DNA from 4 places in the Bacillus sp. 9.4 genome. Region 1 is predicted to be linked to each of the others. Evidence: riboswitches for the same ligand, from Rfam matches in the RefSeq annotation. Region 1 holds a riboswitch; each other region holds the start of a gene.
The links. A riboswitch is a leader RNA that binds a small molecule or an ion and turns the genes downstream of it on or off. The one in region 1 is predicted to bind S-adenosylmethionine.
Positions count from the first base shown of each region.

Region 2: another riboswitch for S-adenosylmethionine. It lies ahead of ACZ07B_RS00120 (2-hydroxyacid dehydrogenase); the one in region 1 lies ahead of metN (methionine ABC transporter ATP-binding protein MetN).
Region 3: another riboswitch for S-adenosylmethionine. It lies ahead of ACZ07B_RS16480 (5-methyltetrahydropteroyltriglutamate--homocysteine S-methyltransferase); the one in region 1 lies ahead of metN (methionine ABC transporter ATP-binding protein MetN).
Region 4: another riboswitch for S-adenosylmethionine. It lies ahead of mtnW (2,3-diketo-5-methylthiopentyl-1-phosphate enolase); the one in region 1 lies ahead of metN (methionine ABC transporter ATP-binding protein MetN).

Region 1 is NZ_JBVFMU010000003.1:237,574-241,345, forward strand. Features, by position in the region: gene metQ (methionine ABC transporter substrate-binding lipoprotein MetQ) at 1-53, opposite strand, end outside; gene metP (methionine ABC transporter permease MetP) at 67-735, opposite strand; gene metN (methionine ABC transporter ATP-binding protein MetN) at 728-1,753, opposite strand; SAM riboswitch class I at 1,859-1,965, opposite strand; gene ACZ07B_RS13275 (SCP2 sterol-binding domain-containing protein) at 2,080-2,424, opposite strand; gene ACZ07B_RS13280 (thioredoxin family protein) at 2,531-2,851, opposite strand; gene ACZ07B_RS13285 (toprim domain-containing protein) at 2,853-3,215, opposite strand; gene ACZ07B_RS13290 (YusG family protein) at 3,293-3,529, opposite strand; gene gcvH (glycine cleavage system protein GcvH) at 3,585-3,772, opposite strand, start outside.
Region 2 is NZ_JBVFMU010000001.1:27,050-30,821, reverse strand. Features, by position in the region: gene ACZ07B_RS00125 (molybdopterin oxidoreductase family protein) at 1-1,653, opposite strand, end outside; SAM riboswitch class I at 1,801-1,892, shown strand; gene ACZ07B_RS00120 (2-hydroxyacid dehydrogenase) at 1,976-3,010, shown strand; gene ACZ07B_RS00115 (FGGY-family carbohydrate kinase) at 3,028-3,772, shown strand, end outside.
Region 3 is NZ_JBVFMU010000004.1:137,596-141,367, forward strand. Features, by position in the region: gene ACZ07B_RS16475 (5-methyltetrahydropteroyltriglutamate--homocysteine S-methyltransferase) at 1-1,033, shown strand, start outside; SAM riboswitch class I at 1,102-1,208, shown strand; gene ACZ07B_RS16480 (5-methyltetrahydropteroyltriglutamate--homocysteine S-methyltransferase) at 1,286-2,422, shown strand; gene ACZ07B_RS16485 (3-hydroxybutyrate dehydrogenase) at 2,474-3,247, opposite strand; gene ACZ07B_RS16490 (CoA transferase subunit B) at 3,264-3,772, opposite strand, start outside.
Region 4 is NZ_JBVFMU010000002.1:550,981-554,752, reverse strand. Features, by position in the region: gene ACZ07B_RS09345 (carbon-nitrogen family hydrolase) at 1-652, opposite strand, end outside; gene mtnE (methionine-glutamine aminotransferase) at 747-1,943, shown strand; SAM riboswitch class I at 1,982-2,082, shown strand; gene mtnW (2,3-diketo-5-methylthiopentyl-1-phosphate enolase) at 2,167-3,384, shown strand; gene mtnX (2-hydroxy-3-keto-5-methylthiopentenyl-1-phosphate phosphatase) at 3,381-3,772, shown strand, end outside.

The DNA.
Region 1 (3,772 bases):
GCCATAACTCCTGCAAATACAAGCAGTAATGCACCCAAAAATAGCTTTTTCAATGTAAATCCTCCCTTATCGTTTGTCTATAATATTTGTTATTAGATCACCGATGATTTGAATAATAAACACGATGATTAAAATAAACACAGTAGCAACGAAGGTAACATCAGCGTTATTAGACTGATATCCTTCTACGTACGCAAGGTTTCCAAGGCCTCCTGAACCAATGGCTCCGGCAATTGCCGTTGAGCCGATCAAAGCGATGGCAGTAACCGTAATGCCAGAAATAAGAGCAGGCATTGATTCCGGAATCAGCACTTTGAAAATAATCGTAGACGTTTTCGCGCCCATTGATTTAGCGGCTTCAATCACACCTTTATCCACCTCACGCAGCGCGATTTCAACAAGGCGCGCGTAAAATGGTGCCGAGCCGATTACCAGCGCCGGCAATGCGGCGTTTGGCCCTAAGATCGTGCCGACTAAAAATTTCGTAAAACCTAATAGTAAAATAATTAAAATAAGGAACGGAATCGATCTGAATATGTTAACAACGGCCGAAATCACAGAGTTGACCGCTTTATTCTGCCAGAGGCTTCCTTTGCTCGTCAGAAAGAGCAGCAAGCCGAGGATGACCCCGATGACAAAAGCAAACAGTAAAGAAATCAGCGTCATATAAAGTGTTTCATATGTCGCGTTCCATAATTCAGTTAAATCAACGTTCGGGAAGTATTTTTCAAACATTCGTGATCACCTCTGCTTTCACCTGTTTGTCATTAATGAATCGGATCACGTTTTGCACTTCTTCCTCGTCTCCGTCAATGTGGATGAACAGTGAACCGTAAGCCCCATCCTTCGTCTGCGAAATTTTCCCTTGCAGAATATTGACGCTGACATTGAAGTTTCTGATCATCTCTGTAATCAGAGGCTGTTCAGCTGACTCACCGACAAATGTGAGCTGAACCATTTTTCCTGATGCTGTATCATCAAGAAGGTGCTGAAGCGTCTCTTTCGTTTCTTCCGGCTCTGTCACCTGTTGAACAAATCGTTTTGTCATATGTTCCTTTGGATTTTTAAAGACATCGAGAACCTCGCCTTCTTCGACCACCTTGCCGTTTTCCATGACGGCGACTCTGTTGCAGATTTTGCGGATGACATGCATTTCGTGCGTAATCAGCACAATCGTCAAACCGAGCCTTTCATTAATATCGGACAATAGATCCAGAATTGAATCTGTCGTTTGCGGATCTAATGCTGATGTCGCTTCGTCACAAAGGAGAACCTTCGGATTGTTTGCAAGCGCTCTGGCAATTCCGACACGCTGCTTCTGCCCGCCGCTCAGCTGGGACGGATATGATTTTTCTTTTCCTTCTAAACCTACCAGTTTAATCAGTTCATTGGCGCGCTTGATCCGCTCGCTCTTTTTCACCCCGGCAATTTCTAAAGGAAACATGATATTATCTCTGACGGTCCGCGACCAAAGCAAATTGAAATGCTGGAAAATCATACTGATTTCATGGCGTGCTTTTCTTAAACCGCGTCCATTTACTTCATTAATCTTGGTTCCCGCCACTTCCACGGTTCCTGAGGTTGGTTTCTCAAGGCCGTTCAGCAGACGGATTAAGGAACTCTTACCAGCTCCGCTATATCCTATAATTCCAAAAATCTCACCTTTTTTAATGGAAAGCGAGACATTTTGGACAGCATTGACATCTCCATGTTTCGACTTGTAAACTTTTGAAACATCCTGAAGATTGATCAAAGCAATCACCTGCCTTAACACTATTCTAAGAAATCTTCCGGTTTTTTCTGCAAAAGAAAAGCCTTTCTGCACACTTGAGCAGAAAGGCTTATATAAAATGCCTTTCTCTCATCTTTCAAAGCTGAACGCTTCGTGTGAATTGGCACCATTTCAACAGTGTTGATGGTTGCCGGGCTTCATAGGGCACTTCCCTCCACCTCTCTTGATAAGAGAAATATATAGTCTTTTTCGTCCGGAAATTCTTAATGTAGAATAGCACGGCGAATGATTAAATGTCAATAAAATAAATGATGTCAACTTTTACTATTATAATAATTTATTATTTTTTAATTTTTTAAAATCCTCTGAAAAAACCCATTTGTCAGCCAGAGAATGGCTTCCAGTTTTAACAGGGCCCTGAATGATCCCTTTACTTTGAGGCTTCCGCTCCGAATCAGGTGCTGAAGGGAAATGTCTCCGTGCAATAAATCAATAATTTCCGTTTGGTTTCCGTAAAAGGTCAGGTTGGACGTTTGGGGCGGAGAAACTTTTTTCATTTCTCCCTGTTCGTTTATTGAGACGGTTAAGGCTTCTGCTTCTCCTTGGAAGGTAATGAGCAATGTTGAGGCATTCAAAAGGGGTTTTAAAAACAGATGCTGATACTCATCTTCTAAAACTTCCGCTTTCTCCATATGTACAACCTCCTATTTGTTGGTCATACATACACATTTCTCTCTTTGTCGCAAGAACCCCTTTATAAAACGAACGACAATTTCATTGGATATGCTGAGAAATATGTCATAAATGGGATGCGGAAGATGATTTTTGTTTGATCAGCTCATATAAATAAGAAACGGAATGAAATGCATATCCTCTTTCGACCACCTTTCCGCCTTTAAACAGCAGAAAACAAGGGACGCTTTCAATTTGATACGCTTTTGCGAATGTCGGAGAGTAATTGACATTGTTTTGATAGAAGGCGACATCCGGCAGCATTTCTTTCACCACTGTCAGCATTTTGCTTGCAAGCTGGCAGGTGCCGCAAAACGGAGTATATAAATATAGAAGGTACACATCATCTTCAATATGATCAAGTTCGTGTTCTTGGAGTTCTTTCATGCTATACACCTCGGGACTTTCTTTCAAGAAAAATAGTATGGACATTCAGATTCGCACGCAGCAATACAGAGGCGACATGGTGCCTGGGCGCAGCCGCTACTTCCTTATAGGCTCTGTCGATATGGAGATGGCAGGCTTCATTAAATTCACGCTTCAGCTGTTTTCTCAATTTCTCACCTGATTCATCAGCATCAACTAATATATAGACGTCTTTATCATAAAGCTCGTCAGCCAATTCCTCGAGCCTCAGCTGGCTGATTGTTCCGTTTGTGCAGATAATGCGCACCGGTTCATTCAGGACGCTTTCGATTTTCTCTTTATCTGATTTCCCCTCGACAATCATAACCTTTTCCAGCTCATCCATCTTCATCTTGTTCACCTGCCGCGTCAAATTTGAAACGTTCAGATTGTAAAAGAAGGCAGTGAAATTCACCGCCAACATTAACACCAGCCGTTTTCGTAGTCACAATCTACATATTTTGCGTCGTCTCCAGAGACCACATCGGCTGTCTTATAAAATTTCTCATTTTCAAAGGAATAACCGGACTTAAGCTCATATTCATTCATGCTTGTCATTTGGCCGATCATCTCATTATCATGATATAACGAGAGCCGGCCATTTTGAAAGCGGCCTGTCACGTCATTGGTGACATCGAGCTTTTGTTTGTCGAAAGCCATATTGGACACCTCCCATAACGTTAGCGTGTCCAATTGCTTTTACGGCTATCCTGTTTTAGTCTTCTTGTGTCATCTCTTCGTATTGCTCTGCTGTCATCAGTTTTTCAATTTCAGAAGCGTCGGATGGCTCAACGACGATCATCCATGCTTTTTCGTACGGAGATTCGTTGACGAATTCCGGACTGTCATCAAGATCTTCGTTTACTTCCACAACCGTTCCGTTAATCGGTGCATAAAGCTCAG
Region 2 (3,772 bases), on a different contig from region 1:
TAAAGCAGGGAAGCCGTCTTGTTTCATTTTTTCTGAATATAATTCTATTTTTCCGCTTGGCGTTGGAAGTTCGCCCGGAAACAGCGGCTTTTCGCGTTTCGCTTTCATAAATGAATGCTTAGCAAGTGCATCGTAATCAATCTCTGCCAAATGCGGATTATCTGGATGGTCAAGCGCCTGGCGGATTAATTCTTCATCTGAATCTTTAAGCTCCTGATCTGTGAATCCCATGGCTTCAGCCAGTAATCGGAAAACCTCAGTGTTAGACTTGCTTTCCCCATATCTCTCAATCACCGGCTGCTGAAGCTGAATGTAATGGTGCCAGTAGGAGGTGTAAAAATCAGTATTTTCAAAAGCGGATGTTGCAGGCAGTACAATGTCCGCATATGCAGCCGTTTCCGTTAAAAACAAATCATGAACCACAGTAAACAAGTCTTCCCGCAGCAAGCCCTGTCTGACTTTGTTTGCTTCGGGCGCGACGACGGCAGGGTTCGTTCCGTAAATAAATAGAGAGCGAATAGGCGGGTCTGTTTCCAAAAGCACCTTGCCAAGCTGATTCATATTAAATGACCTCGGGGTGCGCCCTTTCAATAAGTCGGGCCGTTGCAAGGCATTTGTGTTATATTCTAAAATTCCGCTGTTATGCTTAATTGCGCCGCCCCCTGTGTGCAGCCATTGGCCGGTGATCGCCGGAAGACAGGCAATCGTCCTTACAATCATCCCGCCGTTATCGTGATGCTGGGGTCCGTTTCCGATTCTGATAAAAGAAGGGGAGGTTTCCCCGTACATTTTTGCCAGTCGGTAAATATCTTCGGTACTGACACCGGTGATCGTCGATACCTTTTTAGGATCATATTGTTTCACGTGTTCACGGAGGTCTTCATAGCCAACCGTGTACTCGGACAGAAATGCTTCATCATGCATATTTTCTTTAAATAAAATGTGCATGATGCCAAGAGCAAGTGCACTGTCGGTTCCCGGCTTTATTGGAATAAACCAATCTGCGAGACGTCCTGTTTGATTTTTATGCACATCGATCACGACAATTTTGGCACCTTGTTTTCGCGCTTTTTGGGCGATCGTAATTTGGTGCATATTTGTGCTGACCGCGTTGATTCCCCAAAAAATAAATAGTTTTGTATGAATGGTTTCCTCAGGATCGATTCCCGCGCTTATGCCCATTGTATATTTATAGCCTTCAGATCCCGCTTTGCTGCAAATCGTCCGTTCAAGCTGGCTTGACCCCATGCGGTAAAAAAAGCGGCGGTCCATTCCTTCAGCTGTCAATTTCCCCATATTTCCGTAAAAGCTGTAAGGAAGTATGCTTTCAGCTCCCTCTTCATCAATCAGCTGTTTCCAGCGGGAGGTGATCGTATCGATTGCCTCTTCCCAAGAAATCGGTTCAAATATCGCTTGGCCTTTCGCACCTGTTCGTTTGAGCGGTGTAGTAAGCCGCTTTTTATCATATATGCGCTCCGTCATATTCCGGACTTTGTTGCATATGTTTCCGGCTGTGACAGGATGATCAGGGTCTCCTTGCACTTTTACGATTTTCCCGTCTTTTTTATGTATTAACAATCCGCACTGATCCGGGCAGTCCAGCGAGCAAACGGATTTGAAAATGCCGTTTTGTTGTGTGGCAAAAGATTTCATGGCCCAGTTCCTCTCTCTAGTTAGATATTTTGTAAGAATTATAACATTTCGGATCATAACGTCAATTCTGAAAAAAGAGATTGACATCAATCTGAGACTTCTTTATGATAAATGTATTCTTTATTCTGAAAATTACATACTCAACATTTTCTATCCAGAGAGGTGGAGGGACTGGCCCTATGAAACCTCGGCAACATTATTGTGCCAATTCCAGCAAGCGTCAGCTTGAAAGATAGGAAAGCAAGGTTTATACCGGCGTCTGCCTGTAACAGAGCGCGCCTATATATGAATCTCTTTCCATCTTCGGAAAGAGATTTTTTTTATGAAAAATACGATGAAAAGGATGTTTTGCACCATGACGGTTTTGGTTACAGCACCGTACAACGAAGAAGGACGAAAAGAGCTTGAAAACTTGTTTGGCTCAGTTGCTTATCAATCTTGGAAGGAACAAGGCCGGGCATATCGGGAAGATGAACTCATTCAGTTGCTAAAAGCAACAAATGCGACAGGCTTGATTACTGAGCTTGATCAGGTAACAGGCAGCGTATTTGCTTCTGTTCCCGAACTTTCATTTGTCGGTGTTTGCAGGGGAATGCCCTCCAATGTGGATGTGGCAGCTGCCTCAAAAAGAGGCATACCTGTTTTTTATACACCAGGGCGGAATGCACAAGCCGTTGCTGAAATGTTTATTGGAAATGTGATTACCTTTCTCCGCCATACCAGCGTCTCGAATCAATGGCTGAAGGATGGAAAGTGGGACAGGGATTACTTACAGGCTTATGTCAAATTTAAAGGAAATGAATTATCAGGAAAAACGGTTGGCATGATTGGGTTCGGGGCGGTTGGCCAAAGGATTGCAAAACTGCTGACTGCGTTTGACTGTAAAATAAAGTATTACGATCCATACATTCAAGACGATCATCCGTTGTATGAAAAAGTATCTCTTAAAACGGTGTTTTCAGACAGTGATATCGTTTCTGTACATCTGCCTCGTACTGAGGAAACACTTGGACTTATTGATCGGAAGTATTTTGATCTGATGAAACAGAGTGCGATTTTCGTCAATACTTCAAGAGCAGTTGTTGTAAACCGTGAAGATCTTTTATCTGTATTAAAAGAACATAAAATCAGAGGTGCGATATTAGACGTTTTTTATCATGAACCTCCAGAGAAATCAGATTATGAATTGATTTCATTGCCTAATGTTCTGGCAACACCGCATCTCGCTGGAGCAACATTTGAAGTGGAGGATCATCACGTGACGATACTGAATAAAGCCCTCAAAAAGTGGAAGGGTAAAAAAACTCTTAATATTCCGACAATGTATAACAAGGACGAACTGAAAACAGGGGTATAAGAAAGGAGGCTAAGAGAATGAAAAAACAAAAAGGCTATCTCGTTTTTGATATTGGCACAGGCAATGCGAGGGTAGCGGTCGTGAGTGTAACTGGCAGTGTTCTAACAGTTGAACGGGAGGACATCGTGTATTCCACAGAGACGCTTTACCCGGACAGCCGTTATTTTTCTCCTCAGGTGCTGTGGAAGCAGGTGATGGATTTGGCAAAACGTGCGCTATCCCGTTCGCGTGATATTGACATCATTGGTTTGACATCGACGAGCCAAAGACAGGGGATTGTTTTGATTGATCAAAACGGCAATCCTTTTCTCGGGCTGCCGAACATCGATAATCGCGGCCGAGAGTGGGAGGCGAGCATTCCCGATCGGGAAGAGATATACAGCCGCACAGGCCGCCTGCCAACCGCACTTTTTTCTGCGCTCAAGCTTTATGGATTAAAACAGCGCCAGCCCTCTTTATGGGAAAAGACTGCAAGCTTTACAAGCATCAGTGATTGGGTGACGTACCAACTGAGCGGAATATTAACATATGAACCATCACAGGCAACAGAAACCCTGCTATTTGATGTGAAGCAAAACACTTGGTCAGAAGAGATGTGCGACATTTTCGGCTTTTCTCCATCTATCCTTCCGCCTCTTGTAAGAGCGGGAACAGCAATTGGAACGGTAGCAAATGAATATGCATCCGAATTAGGCCTTTCAATAAATGCTAAGGTTATAGCAGGGGGCGGGGATACACAGCTGGCTGTCAAAAGCACCGAAG
Region 3 (3,772 bases), on a different contig from region 1:
AAAGCAAGCCCGGCAAAAAAAAGCGGCTGGTGAGATGACAGCAGAACAGCTTCGTGATATCGAAAATCAAGAGATCATCCGCATCGTGGAAAAACAAAAAGAAATCGGTCTCGATGTGGTAACAGACGGGGAATTCCGGCGTTCTTGGTGGCATTATGACTTCCTGGAAGGGCTTGACGGTGTGGAACCGTTCATCCCGGCTGAGGGGATTCAGTTCCATAACACAAAAACGAAAGCGCGCAGCATCAAAGTGACGGGAAAACTCGATTTTACGAGCCACCCAGCGCTTGCTGATTATCAATTTTTACATGAGATTGCCGGTAACGCGACGCCAAAATTGACCATTCCCAGCCCAAATATGCTGTTTTTTGGCGAAAAGGCGGATAAAGGGATTTATGACGATCAAGAGGAATACTTTCATGATCTGGCCCAAGCGTACAAAAAAGCAATCAAAGCCTTCTATGATGCTGGCTGCCGTTATCTCCAGCTTGATGATACGTCATGGTCTCTCTTCTTTGAGGAAAAAGGCAGAGAGGTTGTCCGGGCGCTCGGCGGTGATCCAGAAACATTGCCAGCCATATTTGCCAAAACAATTAACGATGCCGTCGCAGACCGGCCTGACGATTTAACGATCACAATGCACATTTGCCGCGGCAACTTCCGCTCAACCTGGGCGGCATCAGGAGGGTACGACGCTGTAGCGGAAACGATTTTGGACGGCTTAAACCTTGACGGCCTGTTCTTGGAATACGATGATGACCGCTCCGGTAACTTTGATCCGCTCCGTTTTGTGAAGCGCAAGGATCTGCAAATTGTGCTCGGCTTGATCACATCGAAATACGGCGAGCTTGAAAATCCTGAGGATGTGAAACGCCGTATTAATGAAGCCGCGCATTTTGTCAGCTTGGACCAGCTATGCCTGAGCCCGCAGTGCGGTTTCGCCTCTACAGAAGAAGGCAACCTTCTGACAGAGGAGCAGCAATGGGCAAAGCTTCGCCATGTCATCGACATTGCCAACGATGTGTGGAGATAATCTATCATTGACAGAAATAGAAAATGTGTGAATAATAGATACTATCAGAAAATTTCATAAAAAGGTTTTCCTTATCAAGAGAGGTGGAGGGACTGGCCCTGCGATACCCGGCAACCGCTGTTTAACAGAATGGTGCTAAATCCTTTAGAGCAATGATTGCTCTTGAAGATAAGGTTGAGATTGTCACGCAAGCTCTTCCTTATCCAAAGGAAGAGCTTTTTTATATTTGAATGGAAAGAAGGAATGGACAACATGTCACAACAAACAACACCCGCAGAACAAAAATCACTTCAAAGAAAAAAACCGCCGTTTCGCGCGGATCAAGTCGGAAGCCTGCTGAGATCTGAGCCCGTTAAAAAAGCGCGGCTGCAAAAAGCGGCCGGCGAAATTACGGCTGAGCAGCTTCGCCAAATTGAAAACGATGAAATCATCCGCATTGTGGAAAAACAGAAGGAAACCGGCCTGAACGTCGTGACAGACGGTGAATTCCGCAGAGCGTGGTGGCACTTTGATTTCCTGGAAAACTTAGATGGCGTTGAGCCGTTTACTCCTGAGCACGGAATCCAATTCCATAACGTACAGACAAAAGCACGCGGCATTAAAGTCACAGGTGATATCGACTTTTCAACTCACCCAATGCTTGAAGATTATTCATTTCTCCATAGCATTGCCGGTGACGCGACGCCAAAGATGACGATTCCAAGCCCGAATATGCTGTTTTTCCGCGGAAAACTGGAAAAGGATGCGTATAAAAAAGATTATCACCTTTTCCAGCATGATGTATCCAAAGCATATAAAAAAGCGATTCAAGCGTTTTATGACAGAGGCTGCCGCTACCTCCAGCTCGATGATACAGCGTGGGCCGTTTTCTTATCAGAAAAAGGCTTAAAACAAATCGAAGCGTTCGGAACAACGCCTGATGAGCTTCGCCAGCTGTTTGCGAAATCTATTAACGACGCGATTGCAGACCGCCCGGATGACTTGACGGTAACCATGCATATTTGTCGCGGCAACTTCCAGTCCACTTGGACAGCGGAAGGCGGCTATGACGCAGCAGCCGAAACCATTTTTGACGGCTTGAATCTTGACGGACTTTTCTTAGAGTATGATGATTCACGCTCAGGCGGATTTGAGCCGCTCCGTTACGTAAAACGGTCTGATCTTCAGCTTGTTCTTGGCTTAGTGACATCTAAATTCGGTGAGCTTGAAAATCCGGATGACGTGAAACGCCGTATCGAAGAAGCATCCCGTTATGTAAGCTTAGACCAGCTTTGCCTCAGCCCTCAATGCGGATTCGCTTCAACTGAGGAAGGCAATAAGCTGACTGAAGAACAGCAATGGGCGAAGCTCCGCCATGTGGTTGAGATCGCTAATGATGTTTGGAAATAAGCAAAGAAAAAACACACTTGATTCCCTAGCGGAGCAAGTGTGTTTTTTATGTCATTGTGCGGTGTAGCCCCCATCAAGGACGACAGCCTGCCCAGTGACGCCCTTCGCCTTCTCGCTTGCCAAAAACACGGCATAATCCGCAATTTCCTTGACGGAAAGCAGTCGCTTTTGCGGCACAAGCGGAAAAATGACTTGTTCAAGTACAGAGTCGTAAGGGACATTTCTAGTTTTCGATAGATCGCTAAGCTGATTGCGTACAAGCTGGGTATCGACATAACCCGGACAGAGCGCATTGACTGTTATGCCGTGGGGCGCGCCTTCCAGCGCCCCTACTTTTGTGAGTCCAATGACGCCGTGCTTGGCGCTATTGTAAGCGGATTTCCCTGCAAAGCCGACTAAACCATTAACAGACGCGATATTAATGATTCTGCCAAACTGCTGTTTTTTCATGATCGGAAAAACATGCTTCATTGCAATAAAGGGGGCCGTCAGCATGACCTTGATCAGCTGTTCAAAGGTGTCTGTCGGAAACTCTTCAATCGGAGCGACGTGCTGAATACCGGCATTGTTCACCAGAATATCCAAGCGGCCGAATTGTTTTTGGATGACGTTCACCGTATAAGCAACTTGCGCTTCCTTTGTCACATCATACGGAATGGCCGCCGCGTCAAAGCCTTCTTCTGCAAGCTTGGAGGCTGCTTTTTCACATGCTTCCGGACGGAGGTCTGAAACGATGACGCTGGCACCTTCCCGGGCGAATTCCCTCGCGATTTCGAATCCAATTCCGCCGGCAGCCCCTGTCACCAAGGCGACTTGTTTTCTCATGTCAAACACCTTCCCATTAAGAATTGAGTACAGACTGGCTTACAGCGAAATCAGCTTCTGTTTTTTCATAAACCTCTTCAATTGTGACACCATCCTGAAGCTCCGTCAGTGTCATGCGGCCGTTCACAAAATCAAATACAGCCAAATCCGTAATCAGCCTGTGTACGACTTTCTGGCCTGTCAGCGGAAGGGAGCATGTTTTTTTCACCTTTGATTCACCATGCTTATTGACGTGCTCCATGATGACAACGATCCGTTTCGCCCCGTTGACGAGATCCATAGCGCCGCCCATCCCTTTTACCATTTTTCCCGGGATCATCCAATTGGCCAAATCCCCCTGCTCCGAAACCTCCATTCCGCCGAGAATAGCCAAATCGATATGCCCGCCTCTTATCATCGCGAATGACTCAGCGCTGTCAAAATAAGAGGCGCCCGTCACTTCAGTGATCGTTTCCTTTCCCGCATTGATCAAATCCGCGTCTTCCATTCCTTCCAGAGGATAGGGGCCGATTCCGAGCAAGCCGT
Region 4 (3,772 bases), on a different contig from region 1:
ATGGATCAATAATCAGGCTATGTCCTGCAAATTCATTATCCGGATTTGAACCGGTACAATTGCAGGCTGCGACAAAGCATTGGTTTTCAATGGCCCGCGCAATAAGCAGGCTTTTCCAATGATCAAGGCGGGGAAGAGGCCATTCCGCAGAAATAAACAGCACGTTGGCGCCTTTTGTCGTATGTTTTCTGATCCATTCCGGAAAACGGATATCGTAACAGATCAATCCTGAGCTTTTGACGCCGTCAAGCTCAAAGTATCCGTCTTCGGAACCGGCTGATAAATACAGATGCTCATCCATCAGCTGAAAAAGATGGGCTTTTCTGTACTCTTTAATGATTTGCCCTTCCTTATCCGCGATGTACATTGTATTATAAACATCAGAATTCTTTCTGACAGCGACCGATCCGGCGACAATATGAACACCATGTTTTTTTGCCGTTTTCTTCAGCCAGCTCTGAGCGGAGCGGCCGTCTTCATCAGCGAGTTCATCAAGATTGGCCAGATCATATCCGGTCGTCCATAATTCAGGCAGAACAAGAACATCAGCATGTTTGCTTTCTTTTTCGATGAAAAATTCAGCTTTTTTTATATTTTCCGAAGGTTTTCCGTATGAAATATCAAATTGAAGACAAGATATCGTCCATTTCATCTTTTTAACACCCCAAATTTTTCTTTACTTTTTTCATTTAACCATATATGATGATGGACTATCATTTCAAGATTTTTTTAGAAGGTGAGAATAGATGAAATTTGAACAGTCTCATGTATTGAAGGAATTGCCTAAACAATTCTTCGCTTCTCTGGTGCAGAAAGTGAACCGAAAGCTCGCAGAAGGACATGACGTTATCAATCTGGGACAGGGAAATCCAGATCAGCCGACTCCTGAACATATTGTTGAGGAGATGAAACGAGCTGTTGCTGATCCTGAGAATCATAAATATTCGTCTTTTCGCGGCTCATACCGTCTGAAGTCAGCGGCTGCTGCATTTTACAAAAGAGAATACGGCATTGATCTGGATCCGGAAACCGAAGTCGCTGTATTATTCGGCGGAAAAGCGGGTCTAGTCGAGCTCCCGCAATGCTTGTTGAATCCTGGTGATACGATTTTAGTTCCCGATCCGGGTTATCCTGATTACTGGTCGGGTGTCACACTTGCAAAAGCAAAGATGGAAATGATGCCGCTCGTAAAGGACAGGGCGTTTCTCCCTGATTACAGCAGCATAACCGCTGAAGTAAGGGAACAGGCGAAATTGATGTATTTGAATTATCCGAATAATCCGACTGGAGCTGTTGCTACTTCCGAGTTCTTTGAAGATACCGTGCGTTTTGCGGCTGAAAACGGAATCTGCGTCGTTCACGATTTTGCTTACGGCGCTGTAGGATTTGACGGCTGCAAGCCTTTCAGCTTTTTGCAGACTGAAGGTGCGAAGGATATCGGAATTGAAATTTACACGCTGTCAAAAACGTATAATATGGCAGGATGGCGGGTTGGCTTTGCCGTCGGAAACGCTTCGGTCATTGAAGCGATCAATCTTTATCAAGACCATATGTTTGTCAGTCTTTTCGGAGCAACTCAGGAGGCTGCAGCAGAGGCACTGTTAGCCGATCAGACGTGTGTGGCAGAGCAAAATGCCAGATATGAGAGCAGGAGAAACGCTTGGATCACGGCATGCCGGGAAATCGGCTGGGATGTAACAGCTCCCGCAGGTTCTTTTTTTGCATGGCTGCCTGTGCCTGAAGGCTATACTTCTGAGCAGTTCTCAGATCTTTTGCTGGAAAAAGCGAATGTAGCGGTTGCGGCTGGAAACGGCTTCGGTGAATATGGCGAGGGCTACGTCAGAGTCGGACTTTTAACAAGTGAAGAAAGACTTAAGGAAGCCGCTTATCGAATTGGCAAACTGAACCTGTTTACCCAAAAAAGCATTGACAAGACCTTATAACGATGGGATAATTCAAAATAATTTATAAAATCTATATTTTCTTATCAAGAGCAGGCAGAGGGACGAGCCCGATGAAGCCCGGCAACCGACTTATAAAGCACGGTGCTAATTCTTGCAGCTGGCGGCTGAGAGATAAGATTCGGACGAGAAACGAAACCTCTTTAGACGCGATTGCAGTTTGAAGAGGTTTTTTGATATGGATGAAAATGAAAGGAGCTCTGGCATGAGTGAGTTATTAGCGACATATCTCCTGACCGAACCGGGAGCCGATACAGAGAAGAAAGCAGAACAAATCGCAACAGGATTGACAGTAGGCTCCTGGACTGATCTGCCCCTTGTAAAACAGGAGCAAATGCAAAAGCACAAGGGGCGGGTGATAAAAGTTGAGGAGAGAGAGGGAACTGCTGCATCAGAAAAACAAGCGGTCATCACAATTGCCTATCCTGAAATCAATTTCTCTCAGGATATTCCGACTTTGCTGACAACAGTGTTTGGCAAGCTGTCCCTAGACGGAAAAATCAAATTAATCGATCTTCACTTCTCTGAAGCATTTAAGCGTGCACTGCCGGGACCGAAGTTTGGCGTATACGGCATCCGGAAGCTGCTGGGAGAGTTTGAGAGACCGCTGTTAATGAGCATATTTAAAGGCGTAATCGGAAGGGACCTGAGTGATATTAAAGAACAGCTCCGGCAGCAGGCGCTTGGCGGAGTTGACTTGATTAAAGACGATGAAATTTTCTTTGAGACTGGTCTAGCGCCTTTTGAAACAAGAATTGCAGAAGGAAAGCAAATATTGAAAGAAACGTATGAACAAACTGGACATAAAACGCTGTATGCGGTGAATTTGACCGGACGTACGGCTGATCTGAAAGACAAAGCGAGACGCGCCGCCGAGTTGGGAGCGGATGCGCTTTTGTTTAATGTCTTCGCTTACGGCTTGGACGTTATGCAAGGCCTTGCGGAAGATCCTGAAATCCCAGTTCCGATTATGGCGCATCCAGCAGTGAGCGGAGCGTTTACGTCTTCTCCGTTTTACGGTTTTTCTCACGCTCTTTTACTCGGAAAATTAAACCGATATTGCGGTGCTGACTTCAGCCTCTTTCCGTCTCCATATGGTTCGGTTGCGCTTCCAAGAGCAGATGCACTGGCGATTCATGAAGAATGTGTGAGAGAGGATGCTTTTAACCAAACATTTGCTGTTCCGTCAGCAGGCATTCATCCCGGCATGGTTCCGCTATTAATGCGTGATTTCGGCATAGACCACATTATTAACGCCGGAGGAGGCGTACATGGACATCCGAACGGTGCCCAAGGCGGGGGGCGAGCGTTCAGAGCCATTATTGATGCGGTCCTAGAGGCCCAGCCGATTGATGAAAAAGCCGAACAATGCAAGGATCTTAAGCTTGCGCTAGATAAATGGGGAAAGGTTGAAGCCGTATGACGACTCGAAAACCTTTTATTATTTGTGATTTTGACGGAACAATCACGATGAACGACAACATTATAAATATCATGAAAACATTTGCTCCCCCAGAGTGGGTGGCATTAAAAGACGGCGTACTTTCCAAAACGCTGTCGATCAAGGAAGGTGTCGGGCGGATGTTCGGCCTTCTGCCCAGCCGTTTAAAAGAAGAGATTACAAGTTTTGTATTGGAAGATGCAAAAATCAGGGAAGGCTTTCGGGAATTTGTAGCATTTATCAATGAGCACGAGATTCCGTTTTATGTCATAAGCGGTGGAATGGACTTTTTTGTATATCCTTTGCTTGAAGGCATTGTGGAGAAAGACCGCATTTATTGCAACCATGCTTCATTTGACAATGACTATAT